2 regions of the Kitasatospora sp. NBC_01300 genome follow, and region 2 is predicted to be linked to the other one. Evidence: riboswitches for the same ligand, from Rfam matches in the RefSeq annotation. Region 2 holds a riboswitch; the other holds the start of a gene.

Region 1 (7,195 bases), on a different replicon from region 2:
AGGTGGCGGAGCCGCTGTTGGTGGTGCCGTTGATCGCGGTGACGGTGCCGGTGCCGGAGGACGGGGTGACGGCGGTGACGCAGCCGGCGGGGGTCGCGGATCCGGCGGCGTCGAGGACGTCGCCGAGGGTCGCGGTGGTGGCGGTCGGGGTGAGGGTGACGGCGCAGACCTTGGGCGCGCCGGTGCCGTCGTCGATGACCAGCGCGAGCTTGGCGGCGGTGCCGGGGACGAAGGCGCTGGTGGCGGCCCAGGCGGGCTCGCCGGCGGTGGTCGGGGTCGGCGGGGTGGCGGTGAAGCCGGCGCCGGCGACGGCGCGCAGGCCGTCGACGGAGGCGTAGGGGGAGGGGGTGGTGTCGGTGGGCAGGTACTTGAAGCCGCCGCCGGGCTTGAACTGCTGGGCGATCAGGAAGTCGACGGGGCTCTTGCCGGTGCCGCTGGTGAAGTCGGCGCCCTGGGGGTTGACGCCGCAGGCGTTGAGGCCGGAGACGGCCCAGCCGTTGGAGTCGGTGTTGACGCCGAACATGGCGCTGAAGGCGCCGGAGGCCGTGAGCTTGCCCTTGAGGAAGTTCTTGGCGGCGACGATCGCCGGGTCGGTGGCGGGGACGCCCCCGGTGCAGAGCGAGGCCATGGCGGCGCCGGTCATGTCGATGTCGCTGCCCTGGGCGAGGGCGTTCGGGTCGCCCGCGGCCTTGCTGAAGTTCCAGCCGCCGTCGTTGTGCTGGTTGGCGCGCACCGCCGTGACGGAGGCGTCGAGCAGCGGCTGCGGGACGCGAGGACCGCCGGCCTGGGTCCTCGCACCCGCGAGGGCGAGGAGGCCGAAGACGGTGCCGTTGAAGTTGGCGGAGGGGCCGTAGTAGCCGGGTTCGGCGGTCTGCCAGTAGGCGGCGAGGTCGGCGACGAGGTTGCGGCCCGGGCCGACCCGGGCGGGGTCGATGCCGGCGGCGTAGGCGTTGAGGATGCCGCGCTCGTAGTCCGTGACGACCGGCGAGGCGCTCGGCCAGCCCGGGGCGGCGAGTTGGCCGCGGTACACCAGGCGGGCGTTCTTGGTGGGGTCGCCGCCGGGGGTGACGTCCGTGGCGGCCGTGCCGGCGGCCGCGAGTGCGCTGAACGCCCACTCGTTGGAGAGCCCGCCACCGGTGACGTAGCTGCCGTCGGCGGCCTGGAGCGACTTCAGGTAGGTGACGCCGGTGCTCTTCGAGGTGGCTATCTGGGTCGGGCTGGCCGTCGCGTGGGCGGGGACGGCGGAGAGCAGGAGCGCGCCGGCCGTCAGGGCGACGGTGGCGGCGGAGGCGGCGCGGGCAGGGGTGGTCCGCGAGGGGGTGGTCCGCGAGGGGGCGAGGAGGGACACGGGACAGGCTCCTTGGGGTGGCGGGCGCCGACCCTGCCCCGGAGCTCCGGCGTCCGTTGGAGGGCGCGCGACTGCCGGAGCGGTCGCCGCCCGGATCGCGTGGGCCGGCTTTCGCCATGGTGCGTGGCCGGGTGGGCATTCGGGCTCAGGGCGGCGCGATCGCCACCCCACACCGCTGCGCGTCAGCCCCGGATTCGCACCGGGTTCCCCCGCTCGGCCACCGCGGACGCTACCGCACGGCGCACCGGCCCACGAGGTGACGTAATCGATATGACGCCCCGTTGACTCCCGTTCGAACGGCGTGGTCTGATGAACCGATTTTTTGCCCTCGGCATTCAGGGGAAGCCGGTCCAACTCCGGCGCTGACCCGCAACCGTGGACCCACCTGTGGTGGGTGAGCCGGAATGCCTGGATCGGGGGCCTGTTCACAGAGCACTTGCGTCGTCGCGGACTACGACGCGGTCCGGACGGCCCCTGCCCAGGGGGCCGTCGGCTGCGCCGTTGCGTCCTGCGTCGACCGACCAGGGAGTCGTCGTGAGGGTCAGCAGCAGTCGCACACGTCACAGGAACCGGGACCTCGCCTCCTTGGTGGTCGCCGGTGCTGTCGCGGTCGCCGCCTGCGGAAGCGTCCTGTTCGGGCGCCCCGGCACCGCGGCCGCCGACCCGATCGAGCAGTGCACGGCGACGTCGGGCGCGATCGTCGCCGTCGACTTCACCCACTGGGGCGGCGGCGTCGTCCGGGGCTGCGACGCCCACCCCACGACCGGGATGAACCTGCTGCACGCCGCCGGCTTCACCACCACCGGAACCGAGCACGACGGACCCGCCTTCATCTGCCGCCTCGGAACCGGGACCTTCAACAGCGGTACCCAGTACCCGACGCCGGCCGAGGAACCCTGCGTCAACACCCCGCAGGCCACCGCGTACTGGTCGTACTGGATCGCCGAACCCGGCCAACAGGCCTGGTCCTACAGCCGGTTCGGCGCCGGGACGCAGAAGCCCAGACCCGGCGAGGTCGAGGCCTGGGTGTACGGCGGCACGGACATCGGCGGCACCAGCGGGGCACCGGGCTTCACTCCGGACTCCGTGAGGGCGAAGAGCGGCGGCTCGTCGGCTTCGCCGTCCGCCTCGCTGTCGCCCTCGGCGACCCCGAGCCCGACGTCGACCCCGACCCCGACCCCGACCGGGCCGTCCGCCACCGGTGACCCGGCGGCCGCCGCGGCCTGGCTGGCCCGTCAGCTCGTCGGCGGCGACCACATGGAGAACTGGGCCGTCGAGGGGCCGGACTACCCCCGGACCGCCCTCACCGCCATCGCCCTCGCCGCCGCCGGCACGCAGGACCCGGCGCTGCGCAGGACGGTCGCCTTCCTCGCCGCCCACACCGACGCCTTCCTGTATCCCGACGGTCCGGCCGGCCGACCCGATGCGAGGGCCGCCGCACTGCTGGCCCTCGTCGCCGAGAGCACCGGTGGCGATCCCCGGGCCTTCGGCGGCCGGGACCTGATCGTCGCGCTCACCGGCCACGTCTGCGCGGCGGCGGGGGAGAACGGCAAGTGCACCGCGGCCGGGGACTTCCTCGGCGCGGCCTCGCCGTGGGTCCAGTCCCTCGGCGTCATCGCCCTCCAGCGCGCCGGCGTCACGCCACCCGCCCCGACGCTCGCCCGCTTCACGGCGCTCCAGTGCGCCGACGGCGGGGTGGCCGGATCGATGATCGTCGCCGGCGAGCACTGCGAGTCCGACCCGCTCACCACCGGCCTCGCGGTCCTCGCCCTGCGTACGGCCCCCGGGTACGAGACGGCCGCGAAGAAGGCTTCGGACCAGCTCGCGGCCGGACAGCAGGCCGACGGATCCCTCCTCCCGTACCTCGGCGCCCCCGGCGACACCATCAGCACCGCGAGCGCGGCCCAGGCGTTCAGGGCCACCGGGCAGGACACCCGCCGAACCGCCGCCACGGCCTGGCTCGCCGCCCGGCAGGGCCCGGACGGCGGCTTCGGTCCCGACGCGTCGACCACCGACCCGGACCCGGCCGCCACCGAGCAGGCGATCCTGGCCCTGACCGGCACCGACCTCACCAGCGTCCGGCACAACCCGGACGCCGGCACGCCGCCGACGACGCCCGCCACCACGCCCGCCACCACCCCGACGACGCCCACCACGCCCGCCGGCACGCCGCCGACCCTGCCCGCCGGGAGGGCCCCCGACGCCGCCAAGGGCAGCGCCTACCTCACCGACCCGTCCCGCCTGATCAACGGCCGCTACTACGAGGGCTTCCCGGCCTTCGCCGACTTCGGCCTCACCATCGACGGCGCCTACGCCCTCGCGGCCACCGGCACCGACGACGCCGCGCTGCGCAGGATCGTCGACTTCCTGGACCAGCCGGGCAAGGACGCCGGCGAGCGCACCGTCAACGACTGGACCGGCATCGGCACCGAGTACGCGGGCGGCGGCTCGATCGGGAAGGAGGCGCTGCTCGCCGAGGCGGTCGGCCGCAACCCGCGCGCCTTCGGCGGCCACGACCTGATCGCCGCCCTGGCCGCCCTCGTGTGCACCAAGGCCGACCAGAGCACCGGCTGCGCGGCGCCCGGCAACTACACCTACGCCACCTCGGTGTTCTCCCAGGCGCTCGGCATCATGGCCCAGCTCCGGGCCGGGGACTCGACGAACGCCGCTCCCGCGATCGCCTACCTGAAGGGCCTCCAGCACCAGGACGGCTCCTGGCCGAGCCTGATCCCCGCCACCGGCGACTCCGACGTGGACAGCACGGCGATGGCCGTCATGGCCCTCGCCCTCGTACCGGGCGACGAGGCCGCGGGGGCGGTGGACAAGGGCCTCGGCTGGCTCGCCGCGCGGCAGCTGCCCGACGGCGGCTTCCCGGGCGCGGCCGGCGACTCGACCAACTCGGCCGCGCTCGCCGTCCAGGGCATGACGCTGCGCCAGTCCACGTACGGCGCCCAGATCGCCAAGGCGCGCGACTTCCTGGCGGGCCAGCAGAACGGCGACGGCGGGTTCAACGTGGCCTCCGCCGGGCAGCCGGGCTCGGACGTCCGCGCGTCCACGCAGGTGCTCGGCGGTGCCACCGGGATCTCCTTCGGCACGCTGTTCCGGGACCTCGGGGGAACGTCGACGCCGACGCCGACCCCGACGGGCACCGGGACGGCGACCCCGACGGGCACGCCGACGAGCACGCCCACCGGTACTCCCACGGGCACGCCCACAGGTACGCCGACCAGCACCCCGACCGGCACGCCCGCAGGCACGCCCACGAACACGCCGACCAACGCGCCCACGAACACGCCGACCAACGCGCCCACGGGCACGCCGAGTCCGACGGGCTCGCCCGCGACGGCTGGGCCCTCGGACACCGCCGCTCCCTCGACCGGCGACGGTTCGGCCACCTGGTCGGCCGGCGGCATCGACGCTCCGGCCGGAGGCGATGGCGGTGGCGCCGTCGCCCCCGCCGGTGGTGTGGCGGCGCAGACCGGTTCCGGCAGCCTGGCCGGCACCGGTACCCAGGCCCTGGCGCTGACGGCGGGCGCGGGTGCGCTGACGGCGCTCGGCGCAGCGGCCGTCCTCGTCGCCCGGCGCCGCACCGCGGCCGCCCCGGGGCGTCACCGGTGAGCCGGGGACTCGGTGGTCGGCTCGGCGGCCGGCTCGGCCGGCTGTCCGGGGCGGCGGCCCTGACCTTCGCCCTCGCGTTCGGCGGCGTCGCCGTGGGCACCGCCCCGGCGTCCGCGGCGCCGCTGCCGATCGACCAGTGCACCACCACCTCCGGCGTGGTGCTCGCCGTGGACTTCAGCAAGTGGGGCGGCCCGCTGCTGCGTTCCTGCGGGACCACCCCGACCACCGGCTTCACCCTGCTCAACCAGGGCGGCTGGAAGACCACCGGGACCGGCCACGACGGTCCGGCGTTCATCTGCCGGATCGGCTACAGCGGCTTCCAGGGCGGCAAGCAATTCCCGGCGCCGGACCAGGAGAAGTGCGTCCTGACGCCCCCGGCCACGGCCTACTGGTCGTACTGGCACGCCGATCCGGGGCAGAACGAGTGGTCCTACAGCCAGCTCGGCGCGATGAGCTACCAGCCGAAGCCCGGCAGCGTCGACCTCTGGATCTTCGGCGGCACCAACGTCGAGGGCACCGAGGGGCGGCCGGGCTTCTCGCCGGACAGCGTTCGCGCGCACAACGACAGCCCCGGCGGGCAGCCCGCCGACCCCGGCCAGGGCACCACGGGAGGCTCCGGCGGCGGCTCCGGCAATTCCGGCGGCTCCGGCGGAGGGTCGACGGGCGGCACGGGCACGGCCGGCGGCAGCGGCACCGGTACCGGTTCGAGCGGCAGCACCGGCAGCACCGGCGGCACCGGAAACACAGGCGGAACCGGCAGCAACAGCGGCGGCACCGGCGGCACCGGCACGGCCGGTGGCACCGGATCGGGCCGGGCCCCGGCCCCCGCCAAGCCCCCGGCGGGCGGAGCCCGTCCGCCCATGCCCGCCACCACCCCGGGGCCCGGCGCCGCCGCCACCCCCGAGGACGGCATCACCCCGCCCGGAGCGCCCGCGTCGACGCCCGAGCCCGCCACACCGGTGCCGGTCGAGCCGTCCACCGCGCCGCCGACCGACACCCCGAGCGATCAGCCGACCCCGCAGACGGTCGAGGCAGCGGACGCGCCGACGCCCACCCCCGCCGTGCCCGGCGGCGTGGTGGACGCCAACCCGGTGGCCGACGCCCCGCACGACGCCGGGTCGATGGTCCCCGCCGTCATCGCGACCGCCCTCGTGGGGGTGCTGGGCGCGGCCACCGTGGTCGTCGCGCGACGGCGCCGCCGCCGGGCCGAGTGATCCGGTGACCATGCCCGACCAGCACGCCGCCGGCCCCCCGAAGCCGAAGCCCACCCCGAAGCCGAAGCCCACCCCGAAGCCGAAGCCCACCCCCGGACGCGACGCCGGGAGCCGGCGCAGCCCCCGGAACCTGCACCCGCTGGCCTGGTGGACCTGGGCGCTGGCCCTGGCGACGGCGGCCAGCCGCACCACCAACCCGCTGCTGCTCCTGCTCGTCCTGGCCGTGCTCGGCTACGTGGTCACCGCCCGCCGGACCGAGGCCCCGTGGGCGCGCGGGTTCACCTACTACCTGTGGCTGGCCCTGACCGTGGTGGCGATCCGGGTGGTGTTCCGGTGCGTCTTCGCCACCGGCATCACCCCGCACGACCACCTGCTCTTCTCGCTCCCGCACCTGCCCACCCCCGCCTGGTACGCGGGCATCCAGATCGGCGGGCCGGTCTCCCTGGAGGCGACCCTCTCCGCCGCCTTCGACGGGCTGCGCCTGGCCTGCCTGATCTGCTGCATCGGCGCCGCCAACACCCTCGCCAACCCCAAGCGCGCCCTGCGCGTCCTGCCCGGCGCCCTGTACGAGCTGGGCGTCGCCGTGACGGTGTCGCTCAGCGTCGCCCCGCAGCTGGTGCAGAGCGTCCAACGCGTCGCCCGGGCACGGCGGTTGCGCGCCGGGCAGCGGAAGGGCATCCGCGCGCTGCGCAGCATCGTCGTCCCGGTGCTGGAGGACGCGCTGGAGCGTTCGCTGCACCTGGCCGCCGCGATGGACTCGCGCGGGTACGGCCGCTCCGGCACCGCGAGCCGCCGCTCCCGCCGCGTCACCGGCGCCCTGATGCTGCTCGGCATGTGCGGCCTGTGCGCCGGGGTGTACGGGCTCCTGGACGGAACCGCCCCCGCCGCCCTGGGGCTTCCCGCCTTCCTCGCGGGCGCCCTGCTCTGCGTGGCGGGGCTGATCCTCGGCGGCCGGCGCGTACGGCGCACCACCTACCGGCCGGACCGCTGGCGGGCCGCCGAGTGGGGCGTCGCG
Region 2 (7,195 bases):
GGATTCACGTCGGCGGCAACGCCGGCCACGACCCGTACGACGTGCTGATCGGCCACCAGCTGCTCGGCGAGCTGGCGCCGCTGATCGGCACCCGCGCCAAGCGGGTCGCGATCATCCACCCCGAGGCGCTGTCCGCCACCGCCGACGCCATCCGCGAGGACCTGCTCGGCGAGGGCTACGAGGCGATCGCGCTCCAGGTGCCCAACGCCGAGGACGCCAAGAGCGCCGAGGTCGCCGCGTACTGCTGGTCGGTGCTCGGGCAGACCGGCTTCACCCGCAGCGACGTCGTCGTCGGCCTCGGCGGCGGCGCCACCACCGACCTGGCCGGCTTCGTCGCCGCGACCTGGCTGCGCGGCGTCCGCTGGATCTCCATGCCCACCACGCTGCTCGGCATGGTCGACGCGGCCGTCGGCGGCAAGACCGGCATCAACATCGCCGAGGGCAAGAACATGGTCGGCGCCTTCCACCCGCCGGTGGGCGTGCTGGCCGACCTCGACACCCTGGCGACCGTGCCCAAGCACGACTACGTCTCCGGCCTCGCCGAGGTCATCAAGTGCGGCTTCATCGCCGACCCGGCCATCCTCGACCTGATCGAGGCCGACCCGGAGGGCGCCAAGACCCCGGACGGCCGGCACACCGTCGAGCTGATCCGCCGCGCCATCCAGGTCAAGGCCGACGTGGTCTCCGGGGACCTCAAGGAGTCCGGCCGGCGCGAGATCCTCAACTACGGCCACACCCTCGGCCACGCCATCGAGCGCAACGAGCGCTACAAGTGGCGGCACGGCGCCGCGATCTCCATCGGCATGGTCTTCGCCGCCGAACTCGGCCGCCTGGCAGGCCGGTTGGACGACGAGACGGCCGACCGGCACCGCACCGTGCTGGCCTCCGTCGGCCTGCCGCTGCGCTACCAGGCGGACGCCTGGCCGAAGCTGCTGGACGCCATGAAGATCGACAAGAAGTCGCGCGGCGACCTGATCCGCTTCATCGTCCTGGACGGCCTCGGCAAGACCTCCGTCCTGGAGGGCCCCGACCCGTCCCTGCTGGTCGCCGCCTACGCGGAGGTCTCGGCGTGACCAGGGTCATGGTGCTCAACGGCCCCAACCTCGGGCGGCTCGGCAGCCGCGAGCCGGACGTCTACGGCGCCACCTCCTACGCCGGGCTGGTCGAGCGCTGCACCGCGCTCGGCAAGGAGTTCGGCTTCGAGGTCGAGGTGCACGAGACCAACTCCGAGCAGCAGATGGTGGAGTGGCTGCACGAGGCGGCCGACGGCAAGGTGCCCGTGGTGATCAACCCGGGCGCGTTCACGCACTACTCGTACGCGATGCGGGACGCCGCCTCGCAGCGCACCGCGCCGCTGATCGAGGTGCACATCTCCAACCCGTACGCCCGGGAGACCTTCCGGCACACCTCGGTGATCGCCGCGGTGGCCTCCGGCACCATCGCGGGATTCGGGCTCGGCTCCTACGAGCTGGCCCTGCGCGCCCTGGCCGAGCAACTCACCACGCGCTGACGCCTGGTCAGCGGCCCGGCGGCGGACTGTGCCCGCCGCCGGGCCGCCGTGTAGTCTCCCCGCTGAGAGGTGTCGGGAGGTGACCGTGACGCAGTACGCCGGGGGTGGGCACGTCCCGCCGCGTCCCGCCGCTCCGCCGGGGCCGCAGCCGCCGGGGGCCGCCGCGCCGCCGCCGGTGCCGCCCGCTCCGGCTCCTGTTCCCGCGCCCGTTCCCACCGCCGCGCCGCCGGTGCCGGCCGCTCCTGTTTCCGCGCCCGCCCCGGCCGCACCCGCACCCGGCGCGCCGGCCCCCGTCGGGGCCACCGGGCACTTCGTGCTGCCCTCCGGCACGCCCGTGCAACTCCCCGCCCACCCGCCGCAGCGGCACGCGCCCACCAGTCCGATCGCCGTCCTGCTGATCGGCCCGGCCGGGGCGGGCAAGACCACCGTCGCCCGGTACTGGGCCGAGCGCCGGCCCAGCCCGACCGCGCACATCAGCCTGGACGACGTCCGCGAGTGGGTGCAGTCCGGCTTCGCCAACCCGCAGTCCGGCTGGAACAACGCCTCCGAGGCGCAGTACCGGCTGGCCCGCCGCACCTGCGGCTTCGCCTGCCGCAACTACCTGGCCAACGGCATCTCCTGCATCATCGACGACGCCGTCTTCCCGGACCGCCCGGCCATCGGCCTCGGCGGCTGGAAGCGGCACATCGGCCCCGGCATGATCCCGGTCGTGCTGCTGCCCAGCCTGGACTCCGTGCTGCACCGCAACGCCCGGCGCGGCGGCACCCGGCGGCTCGGTGACGAGGAGGTGGCGCGGATCCACGGCCGGATGGCGGGCTGGTACAACTCCGGGCTGCCGATCATCGACAACTCGTACCTGGACGTGGCCGGCACCGCCGCCGAGCTGGACCGCGTCATCCTGGCCCGGCTGATGGGCATGCCGGTGCGCTGACCTGCGACGATCCGGCGGTGTCGGTACCGGCTGCGATGATGTGCGGGTCCTGTCGAACCACCCCGGGGGAGCTGACGCCCGTGCCGGAAGGCCACATCATCCACCGCCTCGCCGCCGAGAACCGGAAGGCCTTCGGCGGCCGCCCGGTCGAGGTGTCCAGCCCGCAGGGCCGGTTCGCCGACGAGGCCAAGGCCATCGACGGGCAGCTGCTCACCGCGGCCGAAGCCGTCGGCAAGCACCTGTTCCTCGGCTTCGAGGAGGGCGCCTGGGTGCACGTCCACCTCGGCCTCTACGGCGGCTTCGCCTTCGGCACCGGGCCCGCGCCCGAGCCGGTCGGCCTGGTCCGGCTGCGGCTGGCCAACGACGACGGCTACGCCGACCTGCGCGGGCCCAACACCTGCGCGCTGGTCACCGACGCGGAGAAGGCCGCCGTCGCCGCCCGGCTGGGCCCCGACCCGCTGCGCGCCGACGCCGACCCGCAGGCCGCCTGGCGCCGGATATCGGCCAGCCGGACGACCGTCGCCGCGCTGCTGATGGACCAGAAGGTGCTGGCCGGGGTGGGCAACGTCTACCGGGCCGAGGTGCTGTTCCGCCACGGGATCAACCCGCACCGCGCCGGCCGCGACCTCACCCGGGCCGAGTGGGACGCGATCTGGGCCGATCTGGTCGCCCTGATGCACGAGGGCGTCGGCGCGGGCCGGATCGACACCGTCCGCCCCGAGCACACCCCCGAGGCGATGGGCCGCCCGCCGCGCGTCGACGACCACGGCGGTGAGGTGTACGTCTACCGGCGGGCCGCGATGCCCTGCCTGGTCTGCGGCACCGACGTCCGGACGGAGCAGCACGCCGCGCGCAACCTCTTCTGGTGCCCCGCCTGCCAGGCGGCCTGACCGGGCACTGTCCGGCCGGTCAGCCGACGGCCGTGCTGGGCTCGTGGTGTTCGGCGGCGGCGCACGCGTCGAGGAGGGGGCGCAGGGCCTCGTCCACGAGCCGGTAGCGCACGACCCGCCCGTCCTTGTCCCCGGCGACCACACCCGCGGTGCGGAGCAGCCGCAGGGCCTGGGACACGGCGGGGTCGCGCATGCCGGTGGCGACGGCGAGGTCGGAGACGGCGAGCGGGCCGGCCCGGTGGAGGGCGAGCAGGAGGGCGAGCCGCCCGGGGTCGGCGAGCAGGGAGAACCGCTCGGCCCAGGTGCGGACGTGCGCGGGGTCGCCGATCGCGGCGATGGCCTCGCAGACCCGGTGTCCGTCGATGGTGCGGTGGCCCGCGCGGTCGGCCGGTACGAGATGCATGCGCACATTGTTGCAGGAGGGGGCCTGTGATCCTGGACACCTGCGCAGGTACGCAGCCTTGCAAGGGTGGGTCCTGGCCCCTACGGTGTTCCCCGCCGTGGTGCTCGGGAAGACCGGTGACGGATCCTCAGGGGTCCCAGTCCGGAGCGGCCCTCGCCACTGTGATCGGGCCATCGTGATCGTCGACGATGGAGAGACGTCCGTACCCACGACGCCACTGGGAGCCTCGCGCACCTGGGAAGGCGGGTACGGGACCCCCGTAAGCCAGGAGACCGGCCACGGCATCTCACGAAGTGTTTCCACGAGGTGCTGGAGCGTGACCCGAATGACCCTGCCCGAAACCGCCGCGGCTGCCGAGGCACCGGCGACACCGTCCGTGCTGCCCACGTTCCGCTGGAAGCGCGAGGACACCGTCCGCACGGCCGGGCTGATGGGGGTGATCCTGGCCATGCACGTGGTGGCCTTCGGGACGCTCATCTTCCTGGTCGCGCCCCACAACTACGCGGTCGGCACCCAGGTCTTCGGGGTGGGCCTCGGGATCACCGCGTACACCCTCGGCATGCGGCACGCCTTCGACGCCGACCACATCGCGGTGATCGACAACACCACCCGCAAGCTGATGGCGGACGGCAAGCGGCCGGTCTCGGTCGGCTTCTGGTTCGCCCTCGGGCACTCCTCGATGGTGGTGCTGATGGCCGCCCTGGTGGCGGGCGGCGCGCAGCTGGCCAGCACGCTGATGGACGACGACTCGACCACCCACAAGTGGCTCGGGATGGTCGGCACGACGGCCTCCGGCGCGTTCCTCTACCTGATCGGCGCGCTCAACCTGGCCGCGCTGCTCGGCATACTCAAGGTGTTCCGGGCGATGCGGGCCGGGTCGTACGACGAGGCGCAGCTGGAGGAGCACCTCAACTCGCGCGGCTTCATGGCCCGGGTGCTGAACCGGGCGACCCGGTCGATCACCCGGCCCGGGCAGATGTTCCCGGTGGGCATGGTGCTGGGGCTGGGCTTCGACACCGCGACCGAGGTCACCCTGATGGTGATGGCCGGGTCGGGCGCGGCGGCCGGGCTGCCCTGGTACGCGATCGTCTGCCTGCCGCTGCTGTTCGCGGCCGGGATGAGCCTGTTCGACACCCTGGACGGGACGTTCATGAACTTCGCGTACCAGTGGGCCTTCGCCAACCCGGTCCGGAAGGTGTACTACAACCTGACGATCACCGGGCTGTCGATCGCGGTGGCCTTCGTCATCGGCACCATCGAACTGGTCGGCGTGCTGCACGAGAAGCTCGATCTGACCGACCCGGTCACCGGCTGGATCGCGGGCATCTCGCTGGACAACGTCGGCTACGCGATCGCCGGGCTGTTCGTGGTGGTCTGGGCCGCGGCGATCGCCTACTGGAAGCTGGCCCGGGTGGAGAAGCGCTGGGCGGCCGCCGAGTAGCGACGGCAGCGAACAGCGAGCAGCGACGGCGCCTTCCCCGGGATCCCGGGGAAGGCGCCGTTTCGGCGTTGCGGGGCGTTGCCGGTCAGTGCCGGTCGCCGTAGCGCCGGCGGAACCGCTCGACCCGGCCGGCGGTGTCCATGACGCGGGACTGGCCGGTGTAGAAGGGGTGGCTGGCCGAGGAGATCTCGACGTCGATCACCGGGTAGGTGTTGCCGTCCTCCCACTCGACGGTGCGGTCGCTGGTGACGGTCGACCGGGTGAGGAAGGCGAGGCCGCCGACCTTGTCGCGGAAGACGACGGGGCGGTAGGCGGGGTGGATGCCGGGCTTCATGGCGGGCTCCTTCGGGCGGGCTGGTGGGCTGGCTGGCCGGCGGGGTTCGGCTCGGGTGGGGTTCGGCTCGGGCGGGCGGGGTTCAGCGCTCTTCGCGGAAGTCGACGTGCCGGCGCGCGACCGGGTCGTACTTGCGCAGGACCATCCGGTCCGGGTCGTTGCGGCGGTTCTTGCGGGTCACGTACGTGTAGCCGGTGCCGGCGGTGGAGCGGAGCTTGATGACGGGGCGCAGTTCACTGCGGGCCATGGGTGTCCTCCCGGGTTGGCGGGGTGTTCGGGGCTGGGACGAAACCGTACATCGAAATGGAAGTCATTTTCATCTGGTGTAACGTGAGCTCCGTCCTGCCCATTCCCGGACGCCAGGGAGCACCCATGTCCGCCCACTGCCAACTCACCGGCCGTCGGCCCGGATTCGGCAACGCGATCTCGCACTCGCACCGCCGCACCCGCCGCCGCTTCGACCCCAACATCCAGCACAAGCGCTACTGGCTGCCCGGCGAGGGCCGGTACGTCCGGCTCACCCTCAGCGCCAAGGGCATCCGCACCATCGACACGATCGGCATCGAGGCCGCCGTCGCCCGCATCCGCGCCCGAGGGGGGAAGGTCTGATGGCCAAGCAGAGCAAGATCGCCAAGAACGAGCAGCGCCGCGCCGTCGTGGCCCGGTACGCCGAGCGCCGCGCCGAGCTCAAGCGGGTCATCGCCCACCCCGGCACCGCCCCCGCCGAACGCGCCGCCGCCCAGGCCGAACTCGCCCGCCAGCCCCGCGACGCCAGCGCCACCCGGATCCGCAACCGTGACGCCGTCGACGGCCGCCCCCGCGGCTACCTGCGCGCCTTCGGCCTCTCCCGGGTCAACCTGCGCGTCCACGCCCACGCCGGCCACCTGCCCGGCGTCCGCAAGGCCAGTTGGTGAGCGGCGTGGACGGGATCAAGCTGCCCGTGGTGGTCGTCGCCGGACTGCACGCCGACCAGCGCCGCGCCGCCGTCCTGGAGTTGGCGGCGGCCGCGGTGGACGCGGTGGTCCTCCACCACGACCTGCGGGACGCCTCGCAGGGCGTCGTCCACCGCGAACTGCGCGACACCGGAGGCGGGTTCGACGCCGCCGACGTCCCGCTGGTGAACGACTGCCCCTGCTGCGCCCTGCGCGAGGACCTGCTGCCGCGACTGCTGCGGATCGCCGACGAAGGCCGGCACGGGCTCGCGATCGTCGAACTGTGGGGCGGCAGCGACCCGCACCCGGCCGTCGAGGTGATCGCCGGGGGAGAGGCGGACGGCCGCCACCTGGAGGACGCCGTCGAACTCGCGGGCGTGGTCACGGCCGTCGACCCGGACCGGCTGGTCGGCGAACTCTCCGTCTCCGACGACCTGGTGGAGCACGGCGAGCACACCGCCCGCCAGGACCAGCGGACCCGCGCGGAGGCGCTCGCCCACCAGGTCGAGTACGCCACCACCCTCGCCGTCCCGCGCGCGACGGCGCACACGCCCGGGCTCGCGCTGCTCCGCCAGCTCCACCCCACCGCCCGGGTCGTCCGGCTCGGCACCGGCGCGCTCACCCGGGCCGCCCTCGGCGGCTTCGACGTCGCCGCCGCCCGCGACCGGGTCAACCCGGCGATCGCGCTGCTCCCGCAGGAGAGCGACGAGGCCGGCGTCACCACGCTGGTCTGGGAGCGCCGCCGCCCGCTGCA

What was found. Region 2 has a riboswitch for cobalamin ahead of OG556_RS05980 (HoxN/HupN/NixA family nickel/cobalt transporter). Riboswitches for the same ligand answer to the same signal wherever they lie in the genome.
Region 1: another riboswitch for cobalamin. It lies ahead of OG556_RS36760 (prenyltransferase/squalene oxidase repeat-containing protein); the one in region 2 lies ahead of OG556_RS05980 (HoxN/HupN/NixA family nickel/cobalt transporter).

What each region holds. Positions count from the first base shown of each region.
Region 1 covers NZ_CP108409.1:705,720-712,914, reverse strand. Annotated here, with positions in the region: gene OG556_RS36765 (hypothetical protein) at 1-1,270, opposite strand, end outside; cobalamin riboswitch at 1,482-1,558, opposite strand; cobalamin riboswitch at 1,649-1,779, shown strand; gene OG556_RS36760 (prenyltransferase/squalene oxidase repeat-containing protein) at 1,883-4,966, shown strand; gene OG556_RS36755 (hypothetical protein) at 4,963-6,180, shown strand; gene OG556_RS36750 (CbiQ family ECF transporter T component) at 6,191-7,195, shown strand, end outside.
Region 2 covers NZ_CP108408.1:1,383,811-1,391,005, reverse strand. Annotated here, with positions in the region: gene aroB (3-dehydroquinate synthase) at 1-1,073, shown strand, start outside; gene aroQ (type II 3-dehydroquinate dehydratase) at 1,082-1,510, shown strand; gene OG556_RS05995 (AAA family ATPase) at 1,590-2,441, shown strand; gene OG556_RS05990 (Fpg/Nei family DNA glycosylase) at 2,522-3,331, shown strand; gene OG556_RS05985 (ArsR/SmtB family transcription factor) at 3,351-3,734, opposite strand; cobalamin riboswitch at 3,816-4,030, shown strand; gene OG556_RS05980 (HoxN/HupN/NixA family nickel/cobalt transporter) at 4,060-5,175, shown strand; gene OG556_RS05975 (type B 50S ribosomal protein L31) at 5,261-5,509, opposite strand; gene rpmG (50S ribosomal protein L33) at 5,592-5,756, opposite strand; gene rpmB (50S ribosomal protein L28) at 5,882-6,118, shown strand; gene rpsN (30S ribosomal protein S14) at 6,118-6,423, shown strand; gene OG556_RS05955 (GTP-binding protein) at 6,420-7,195, shown strand, end outside.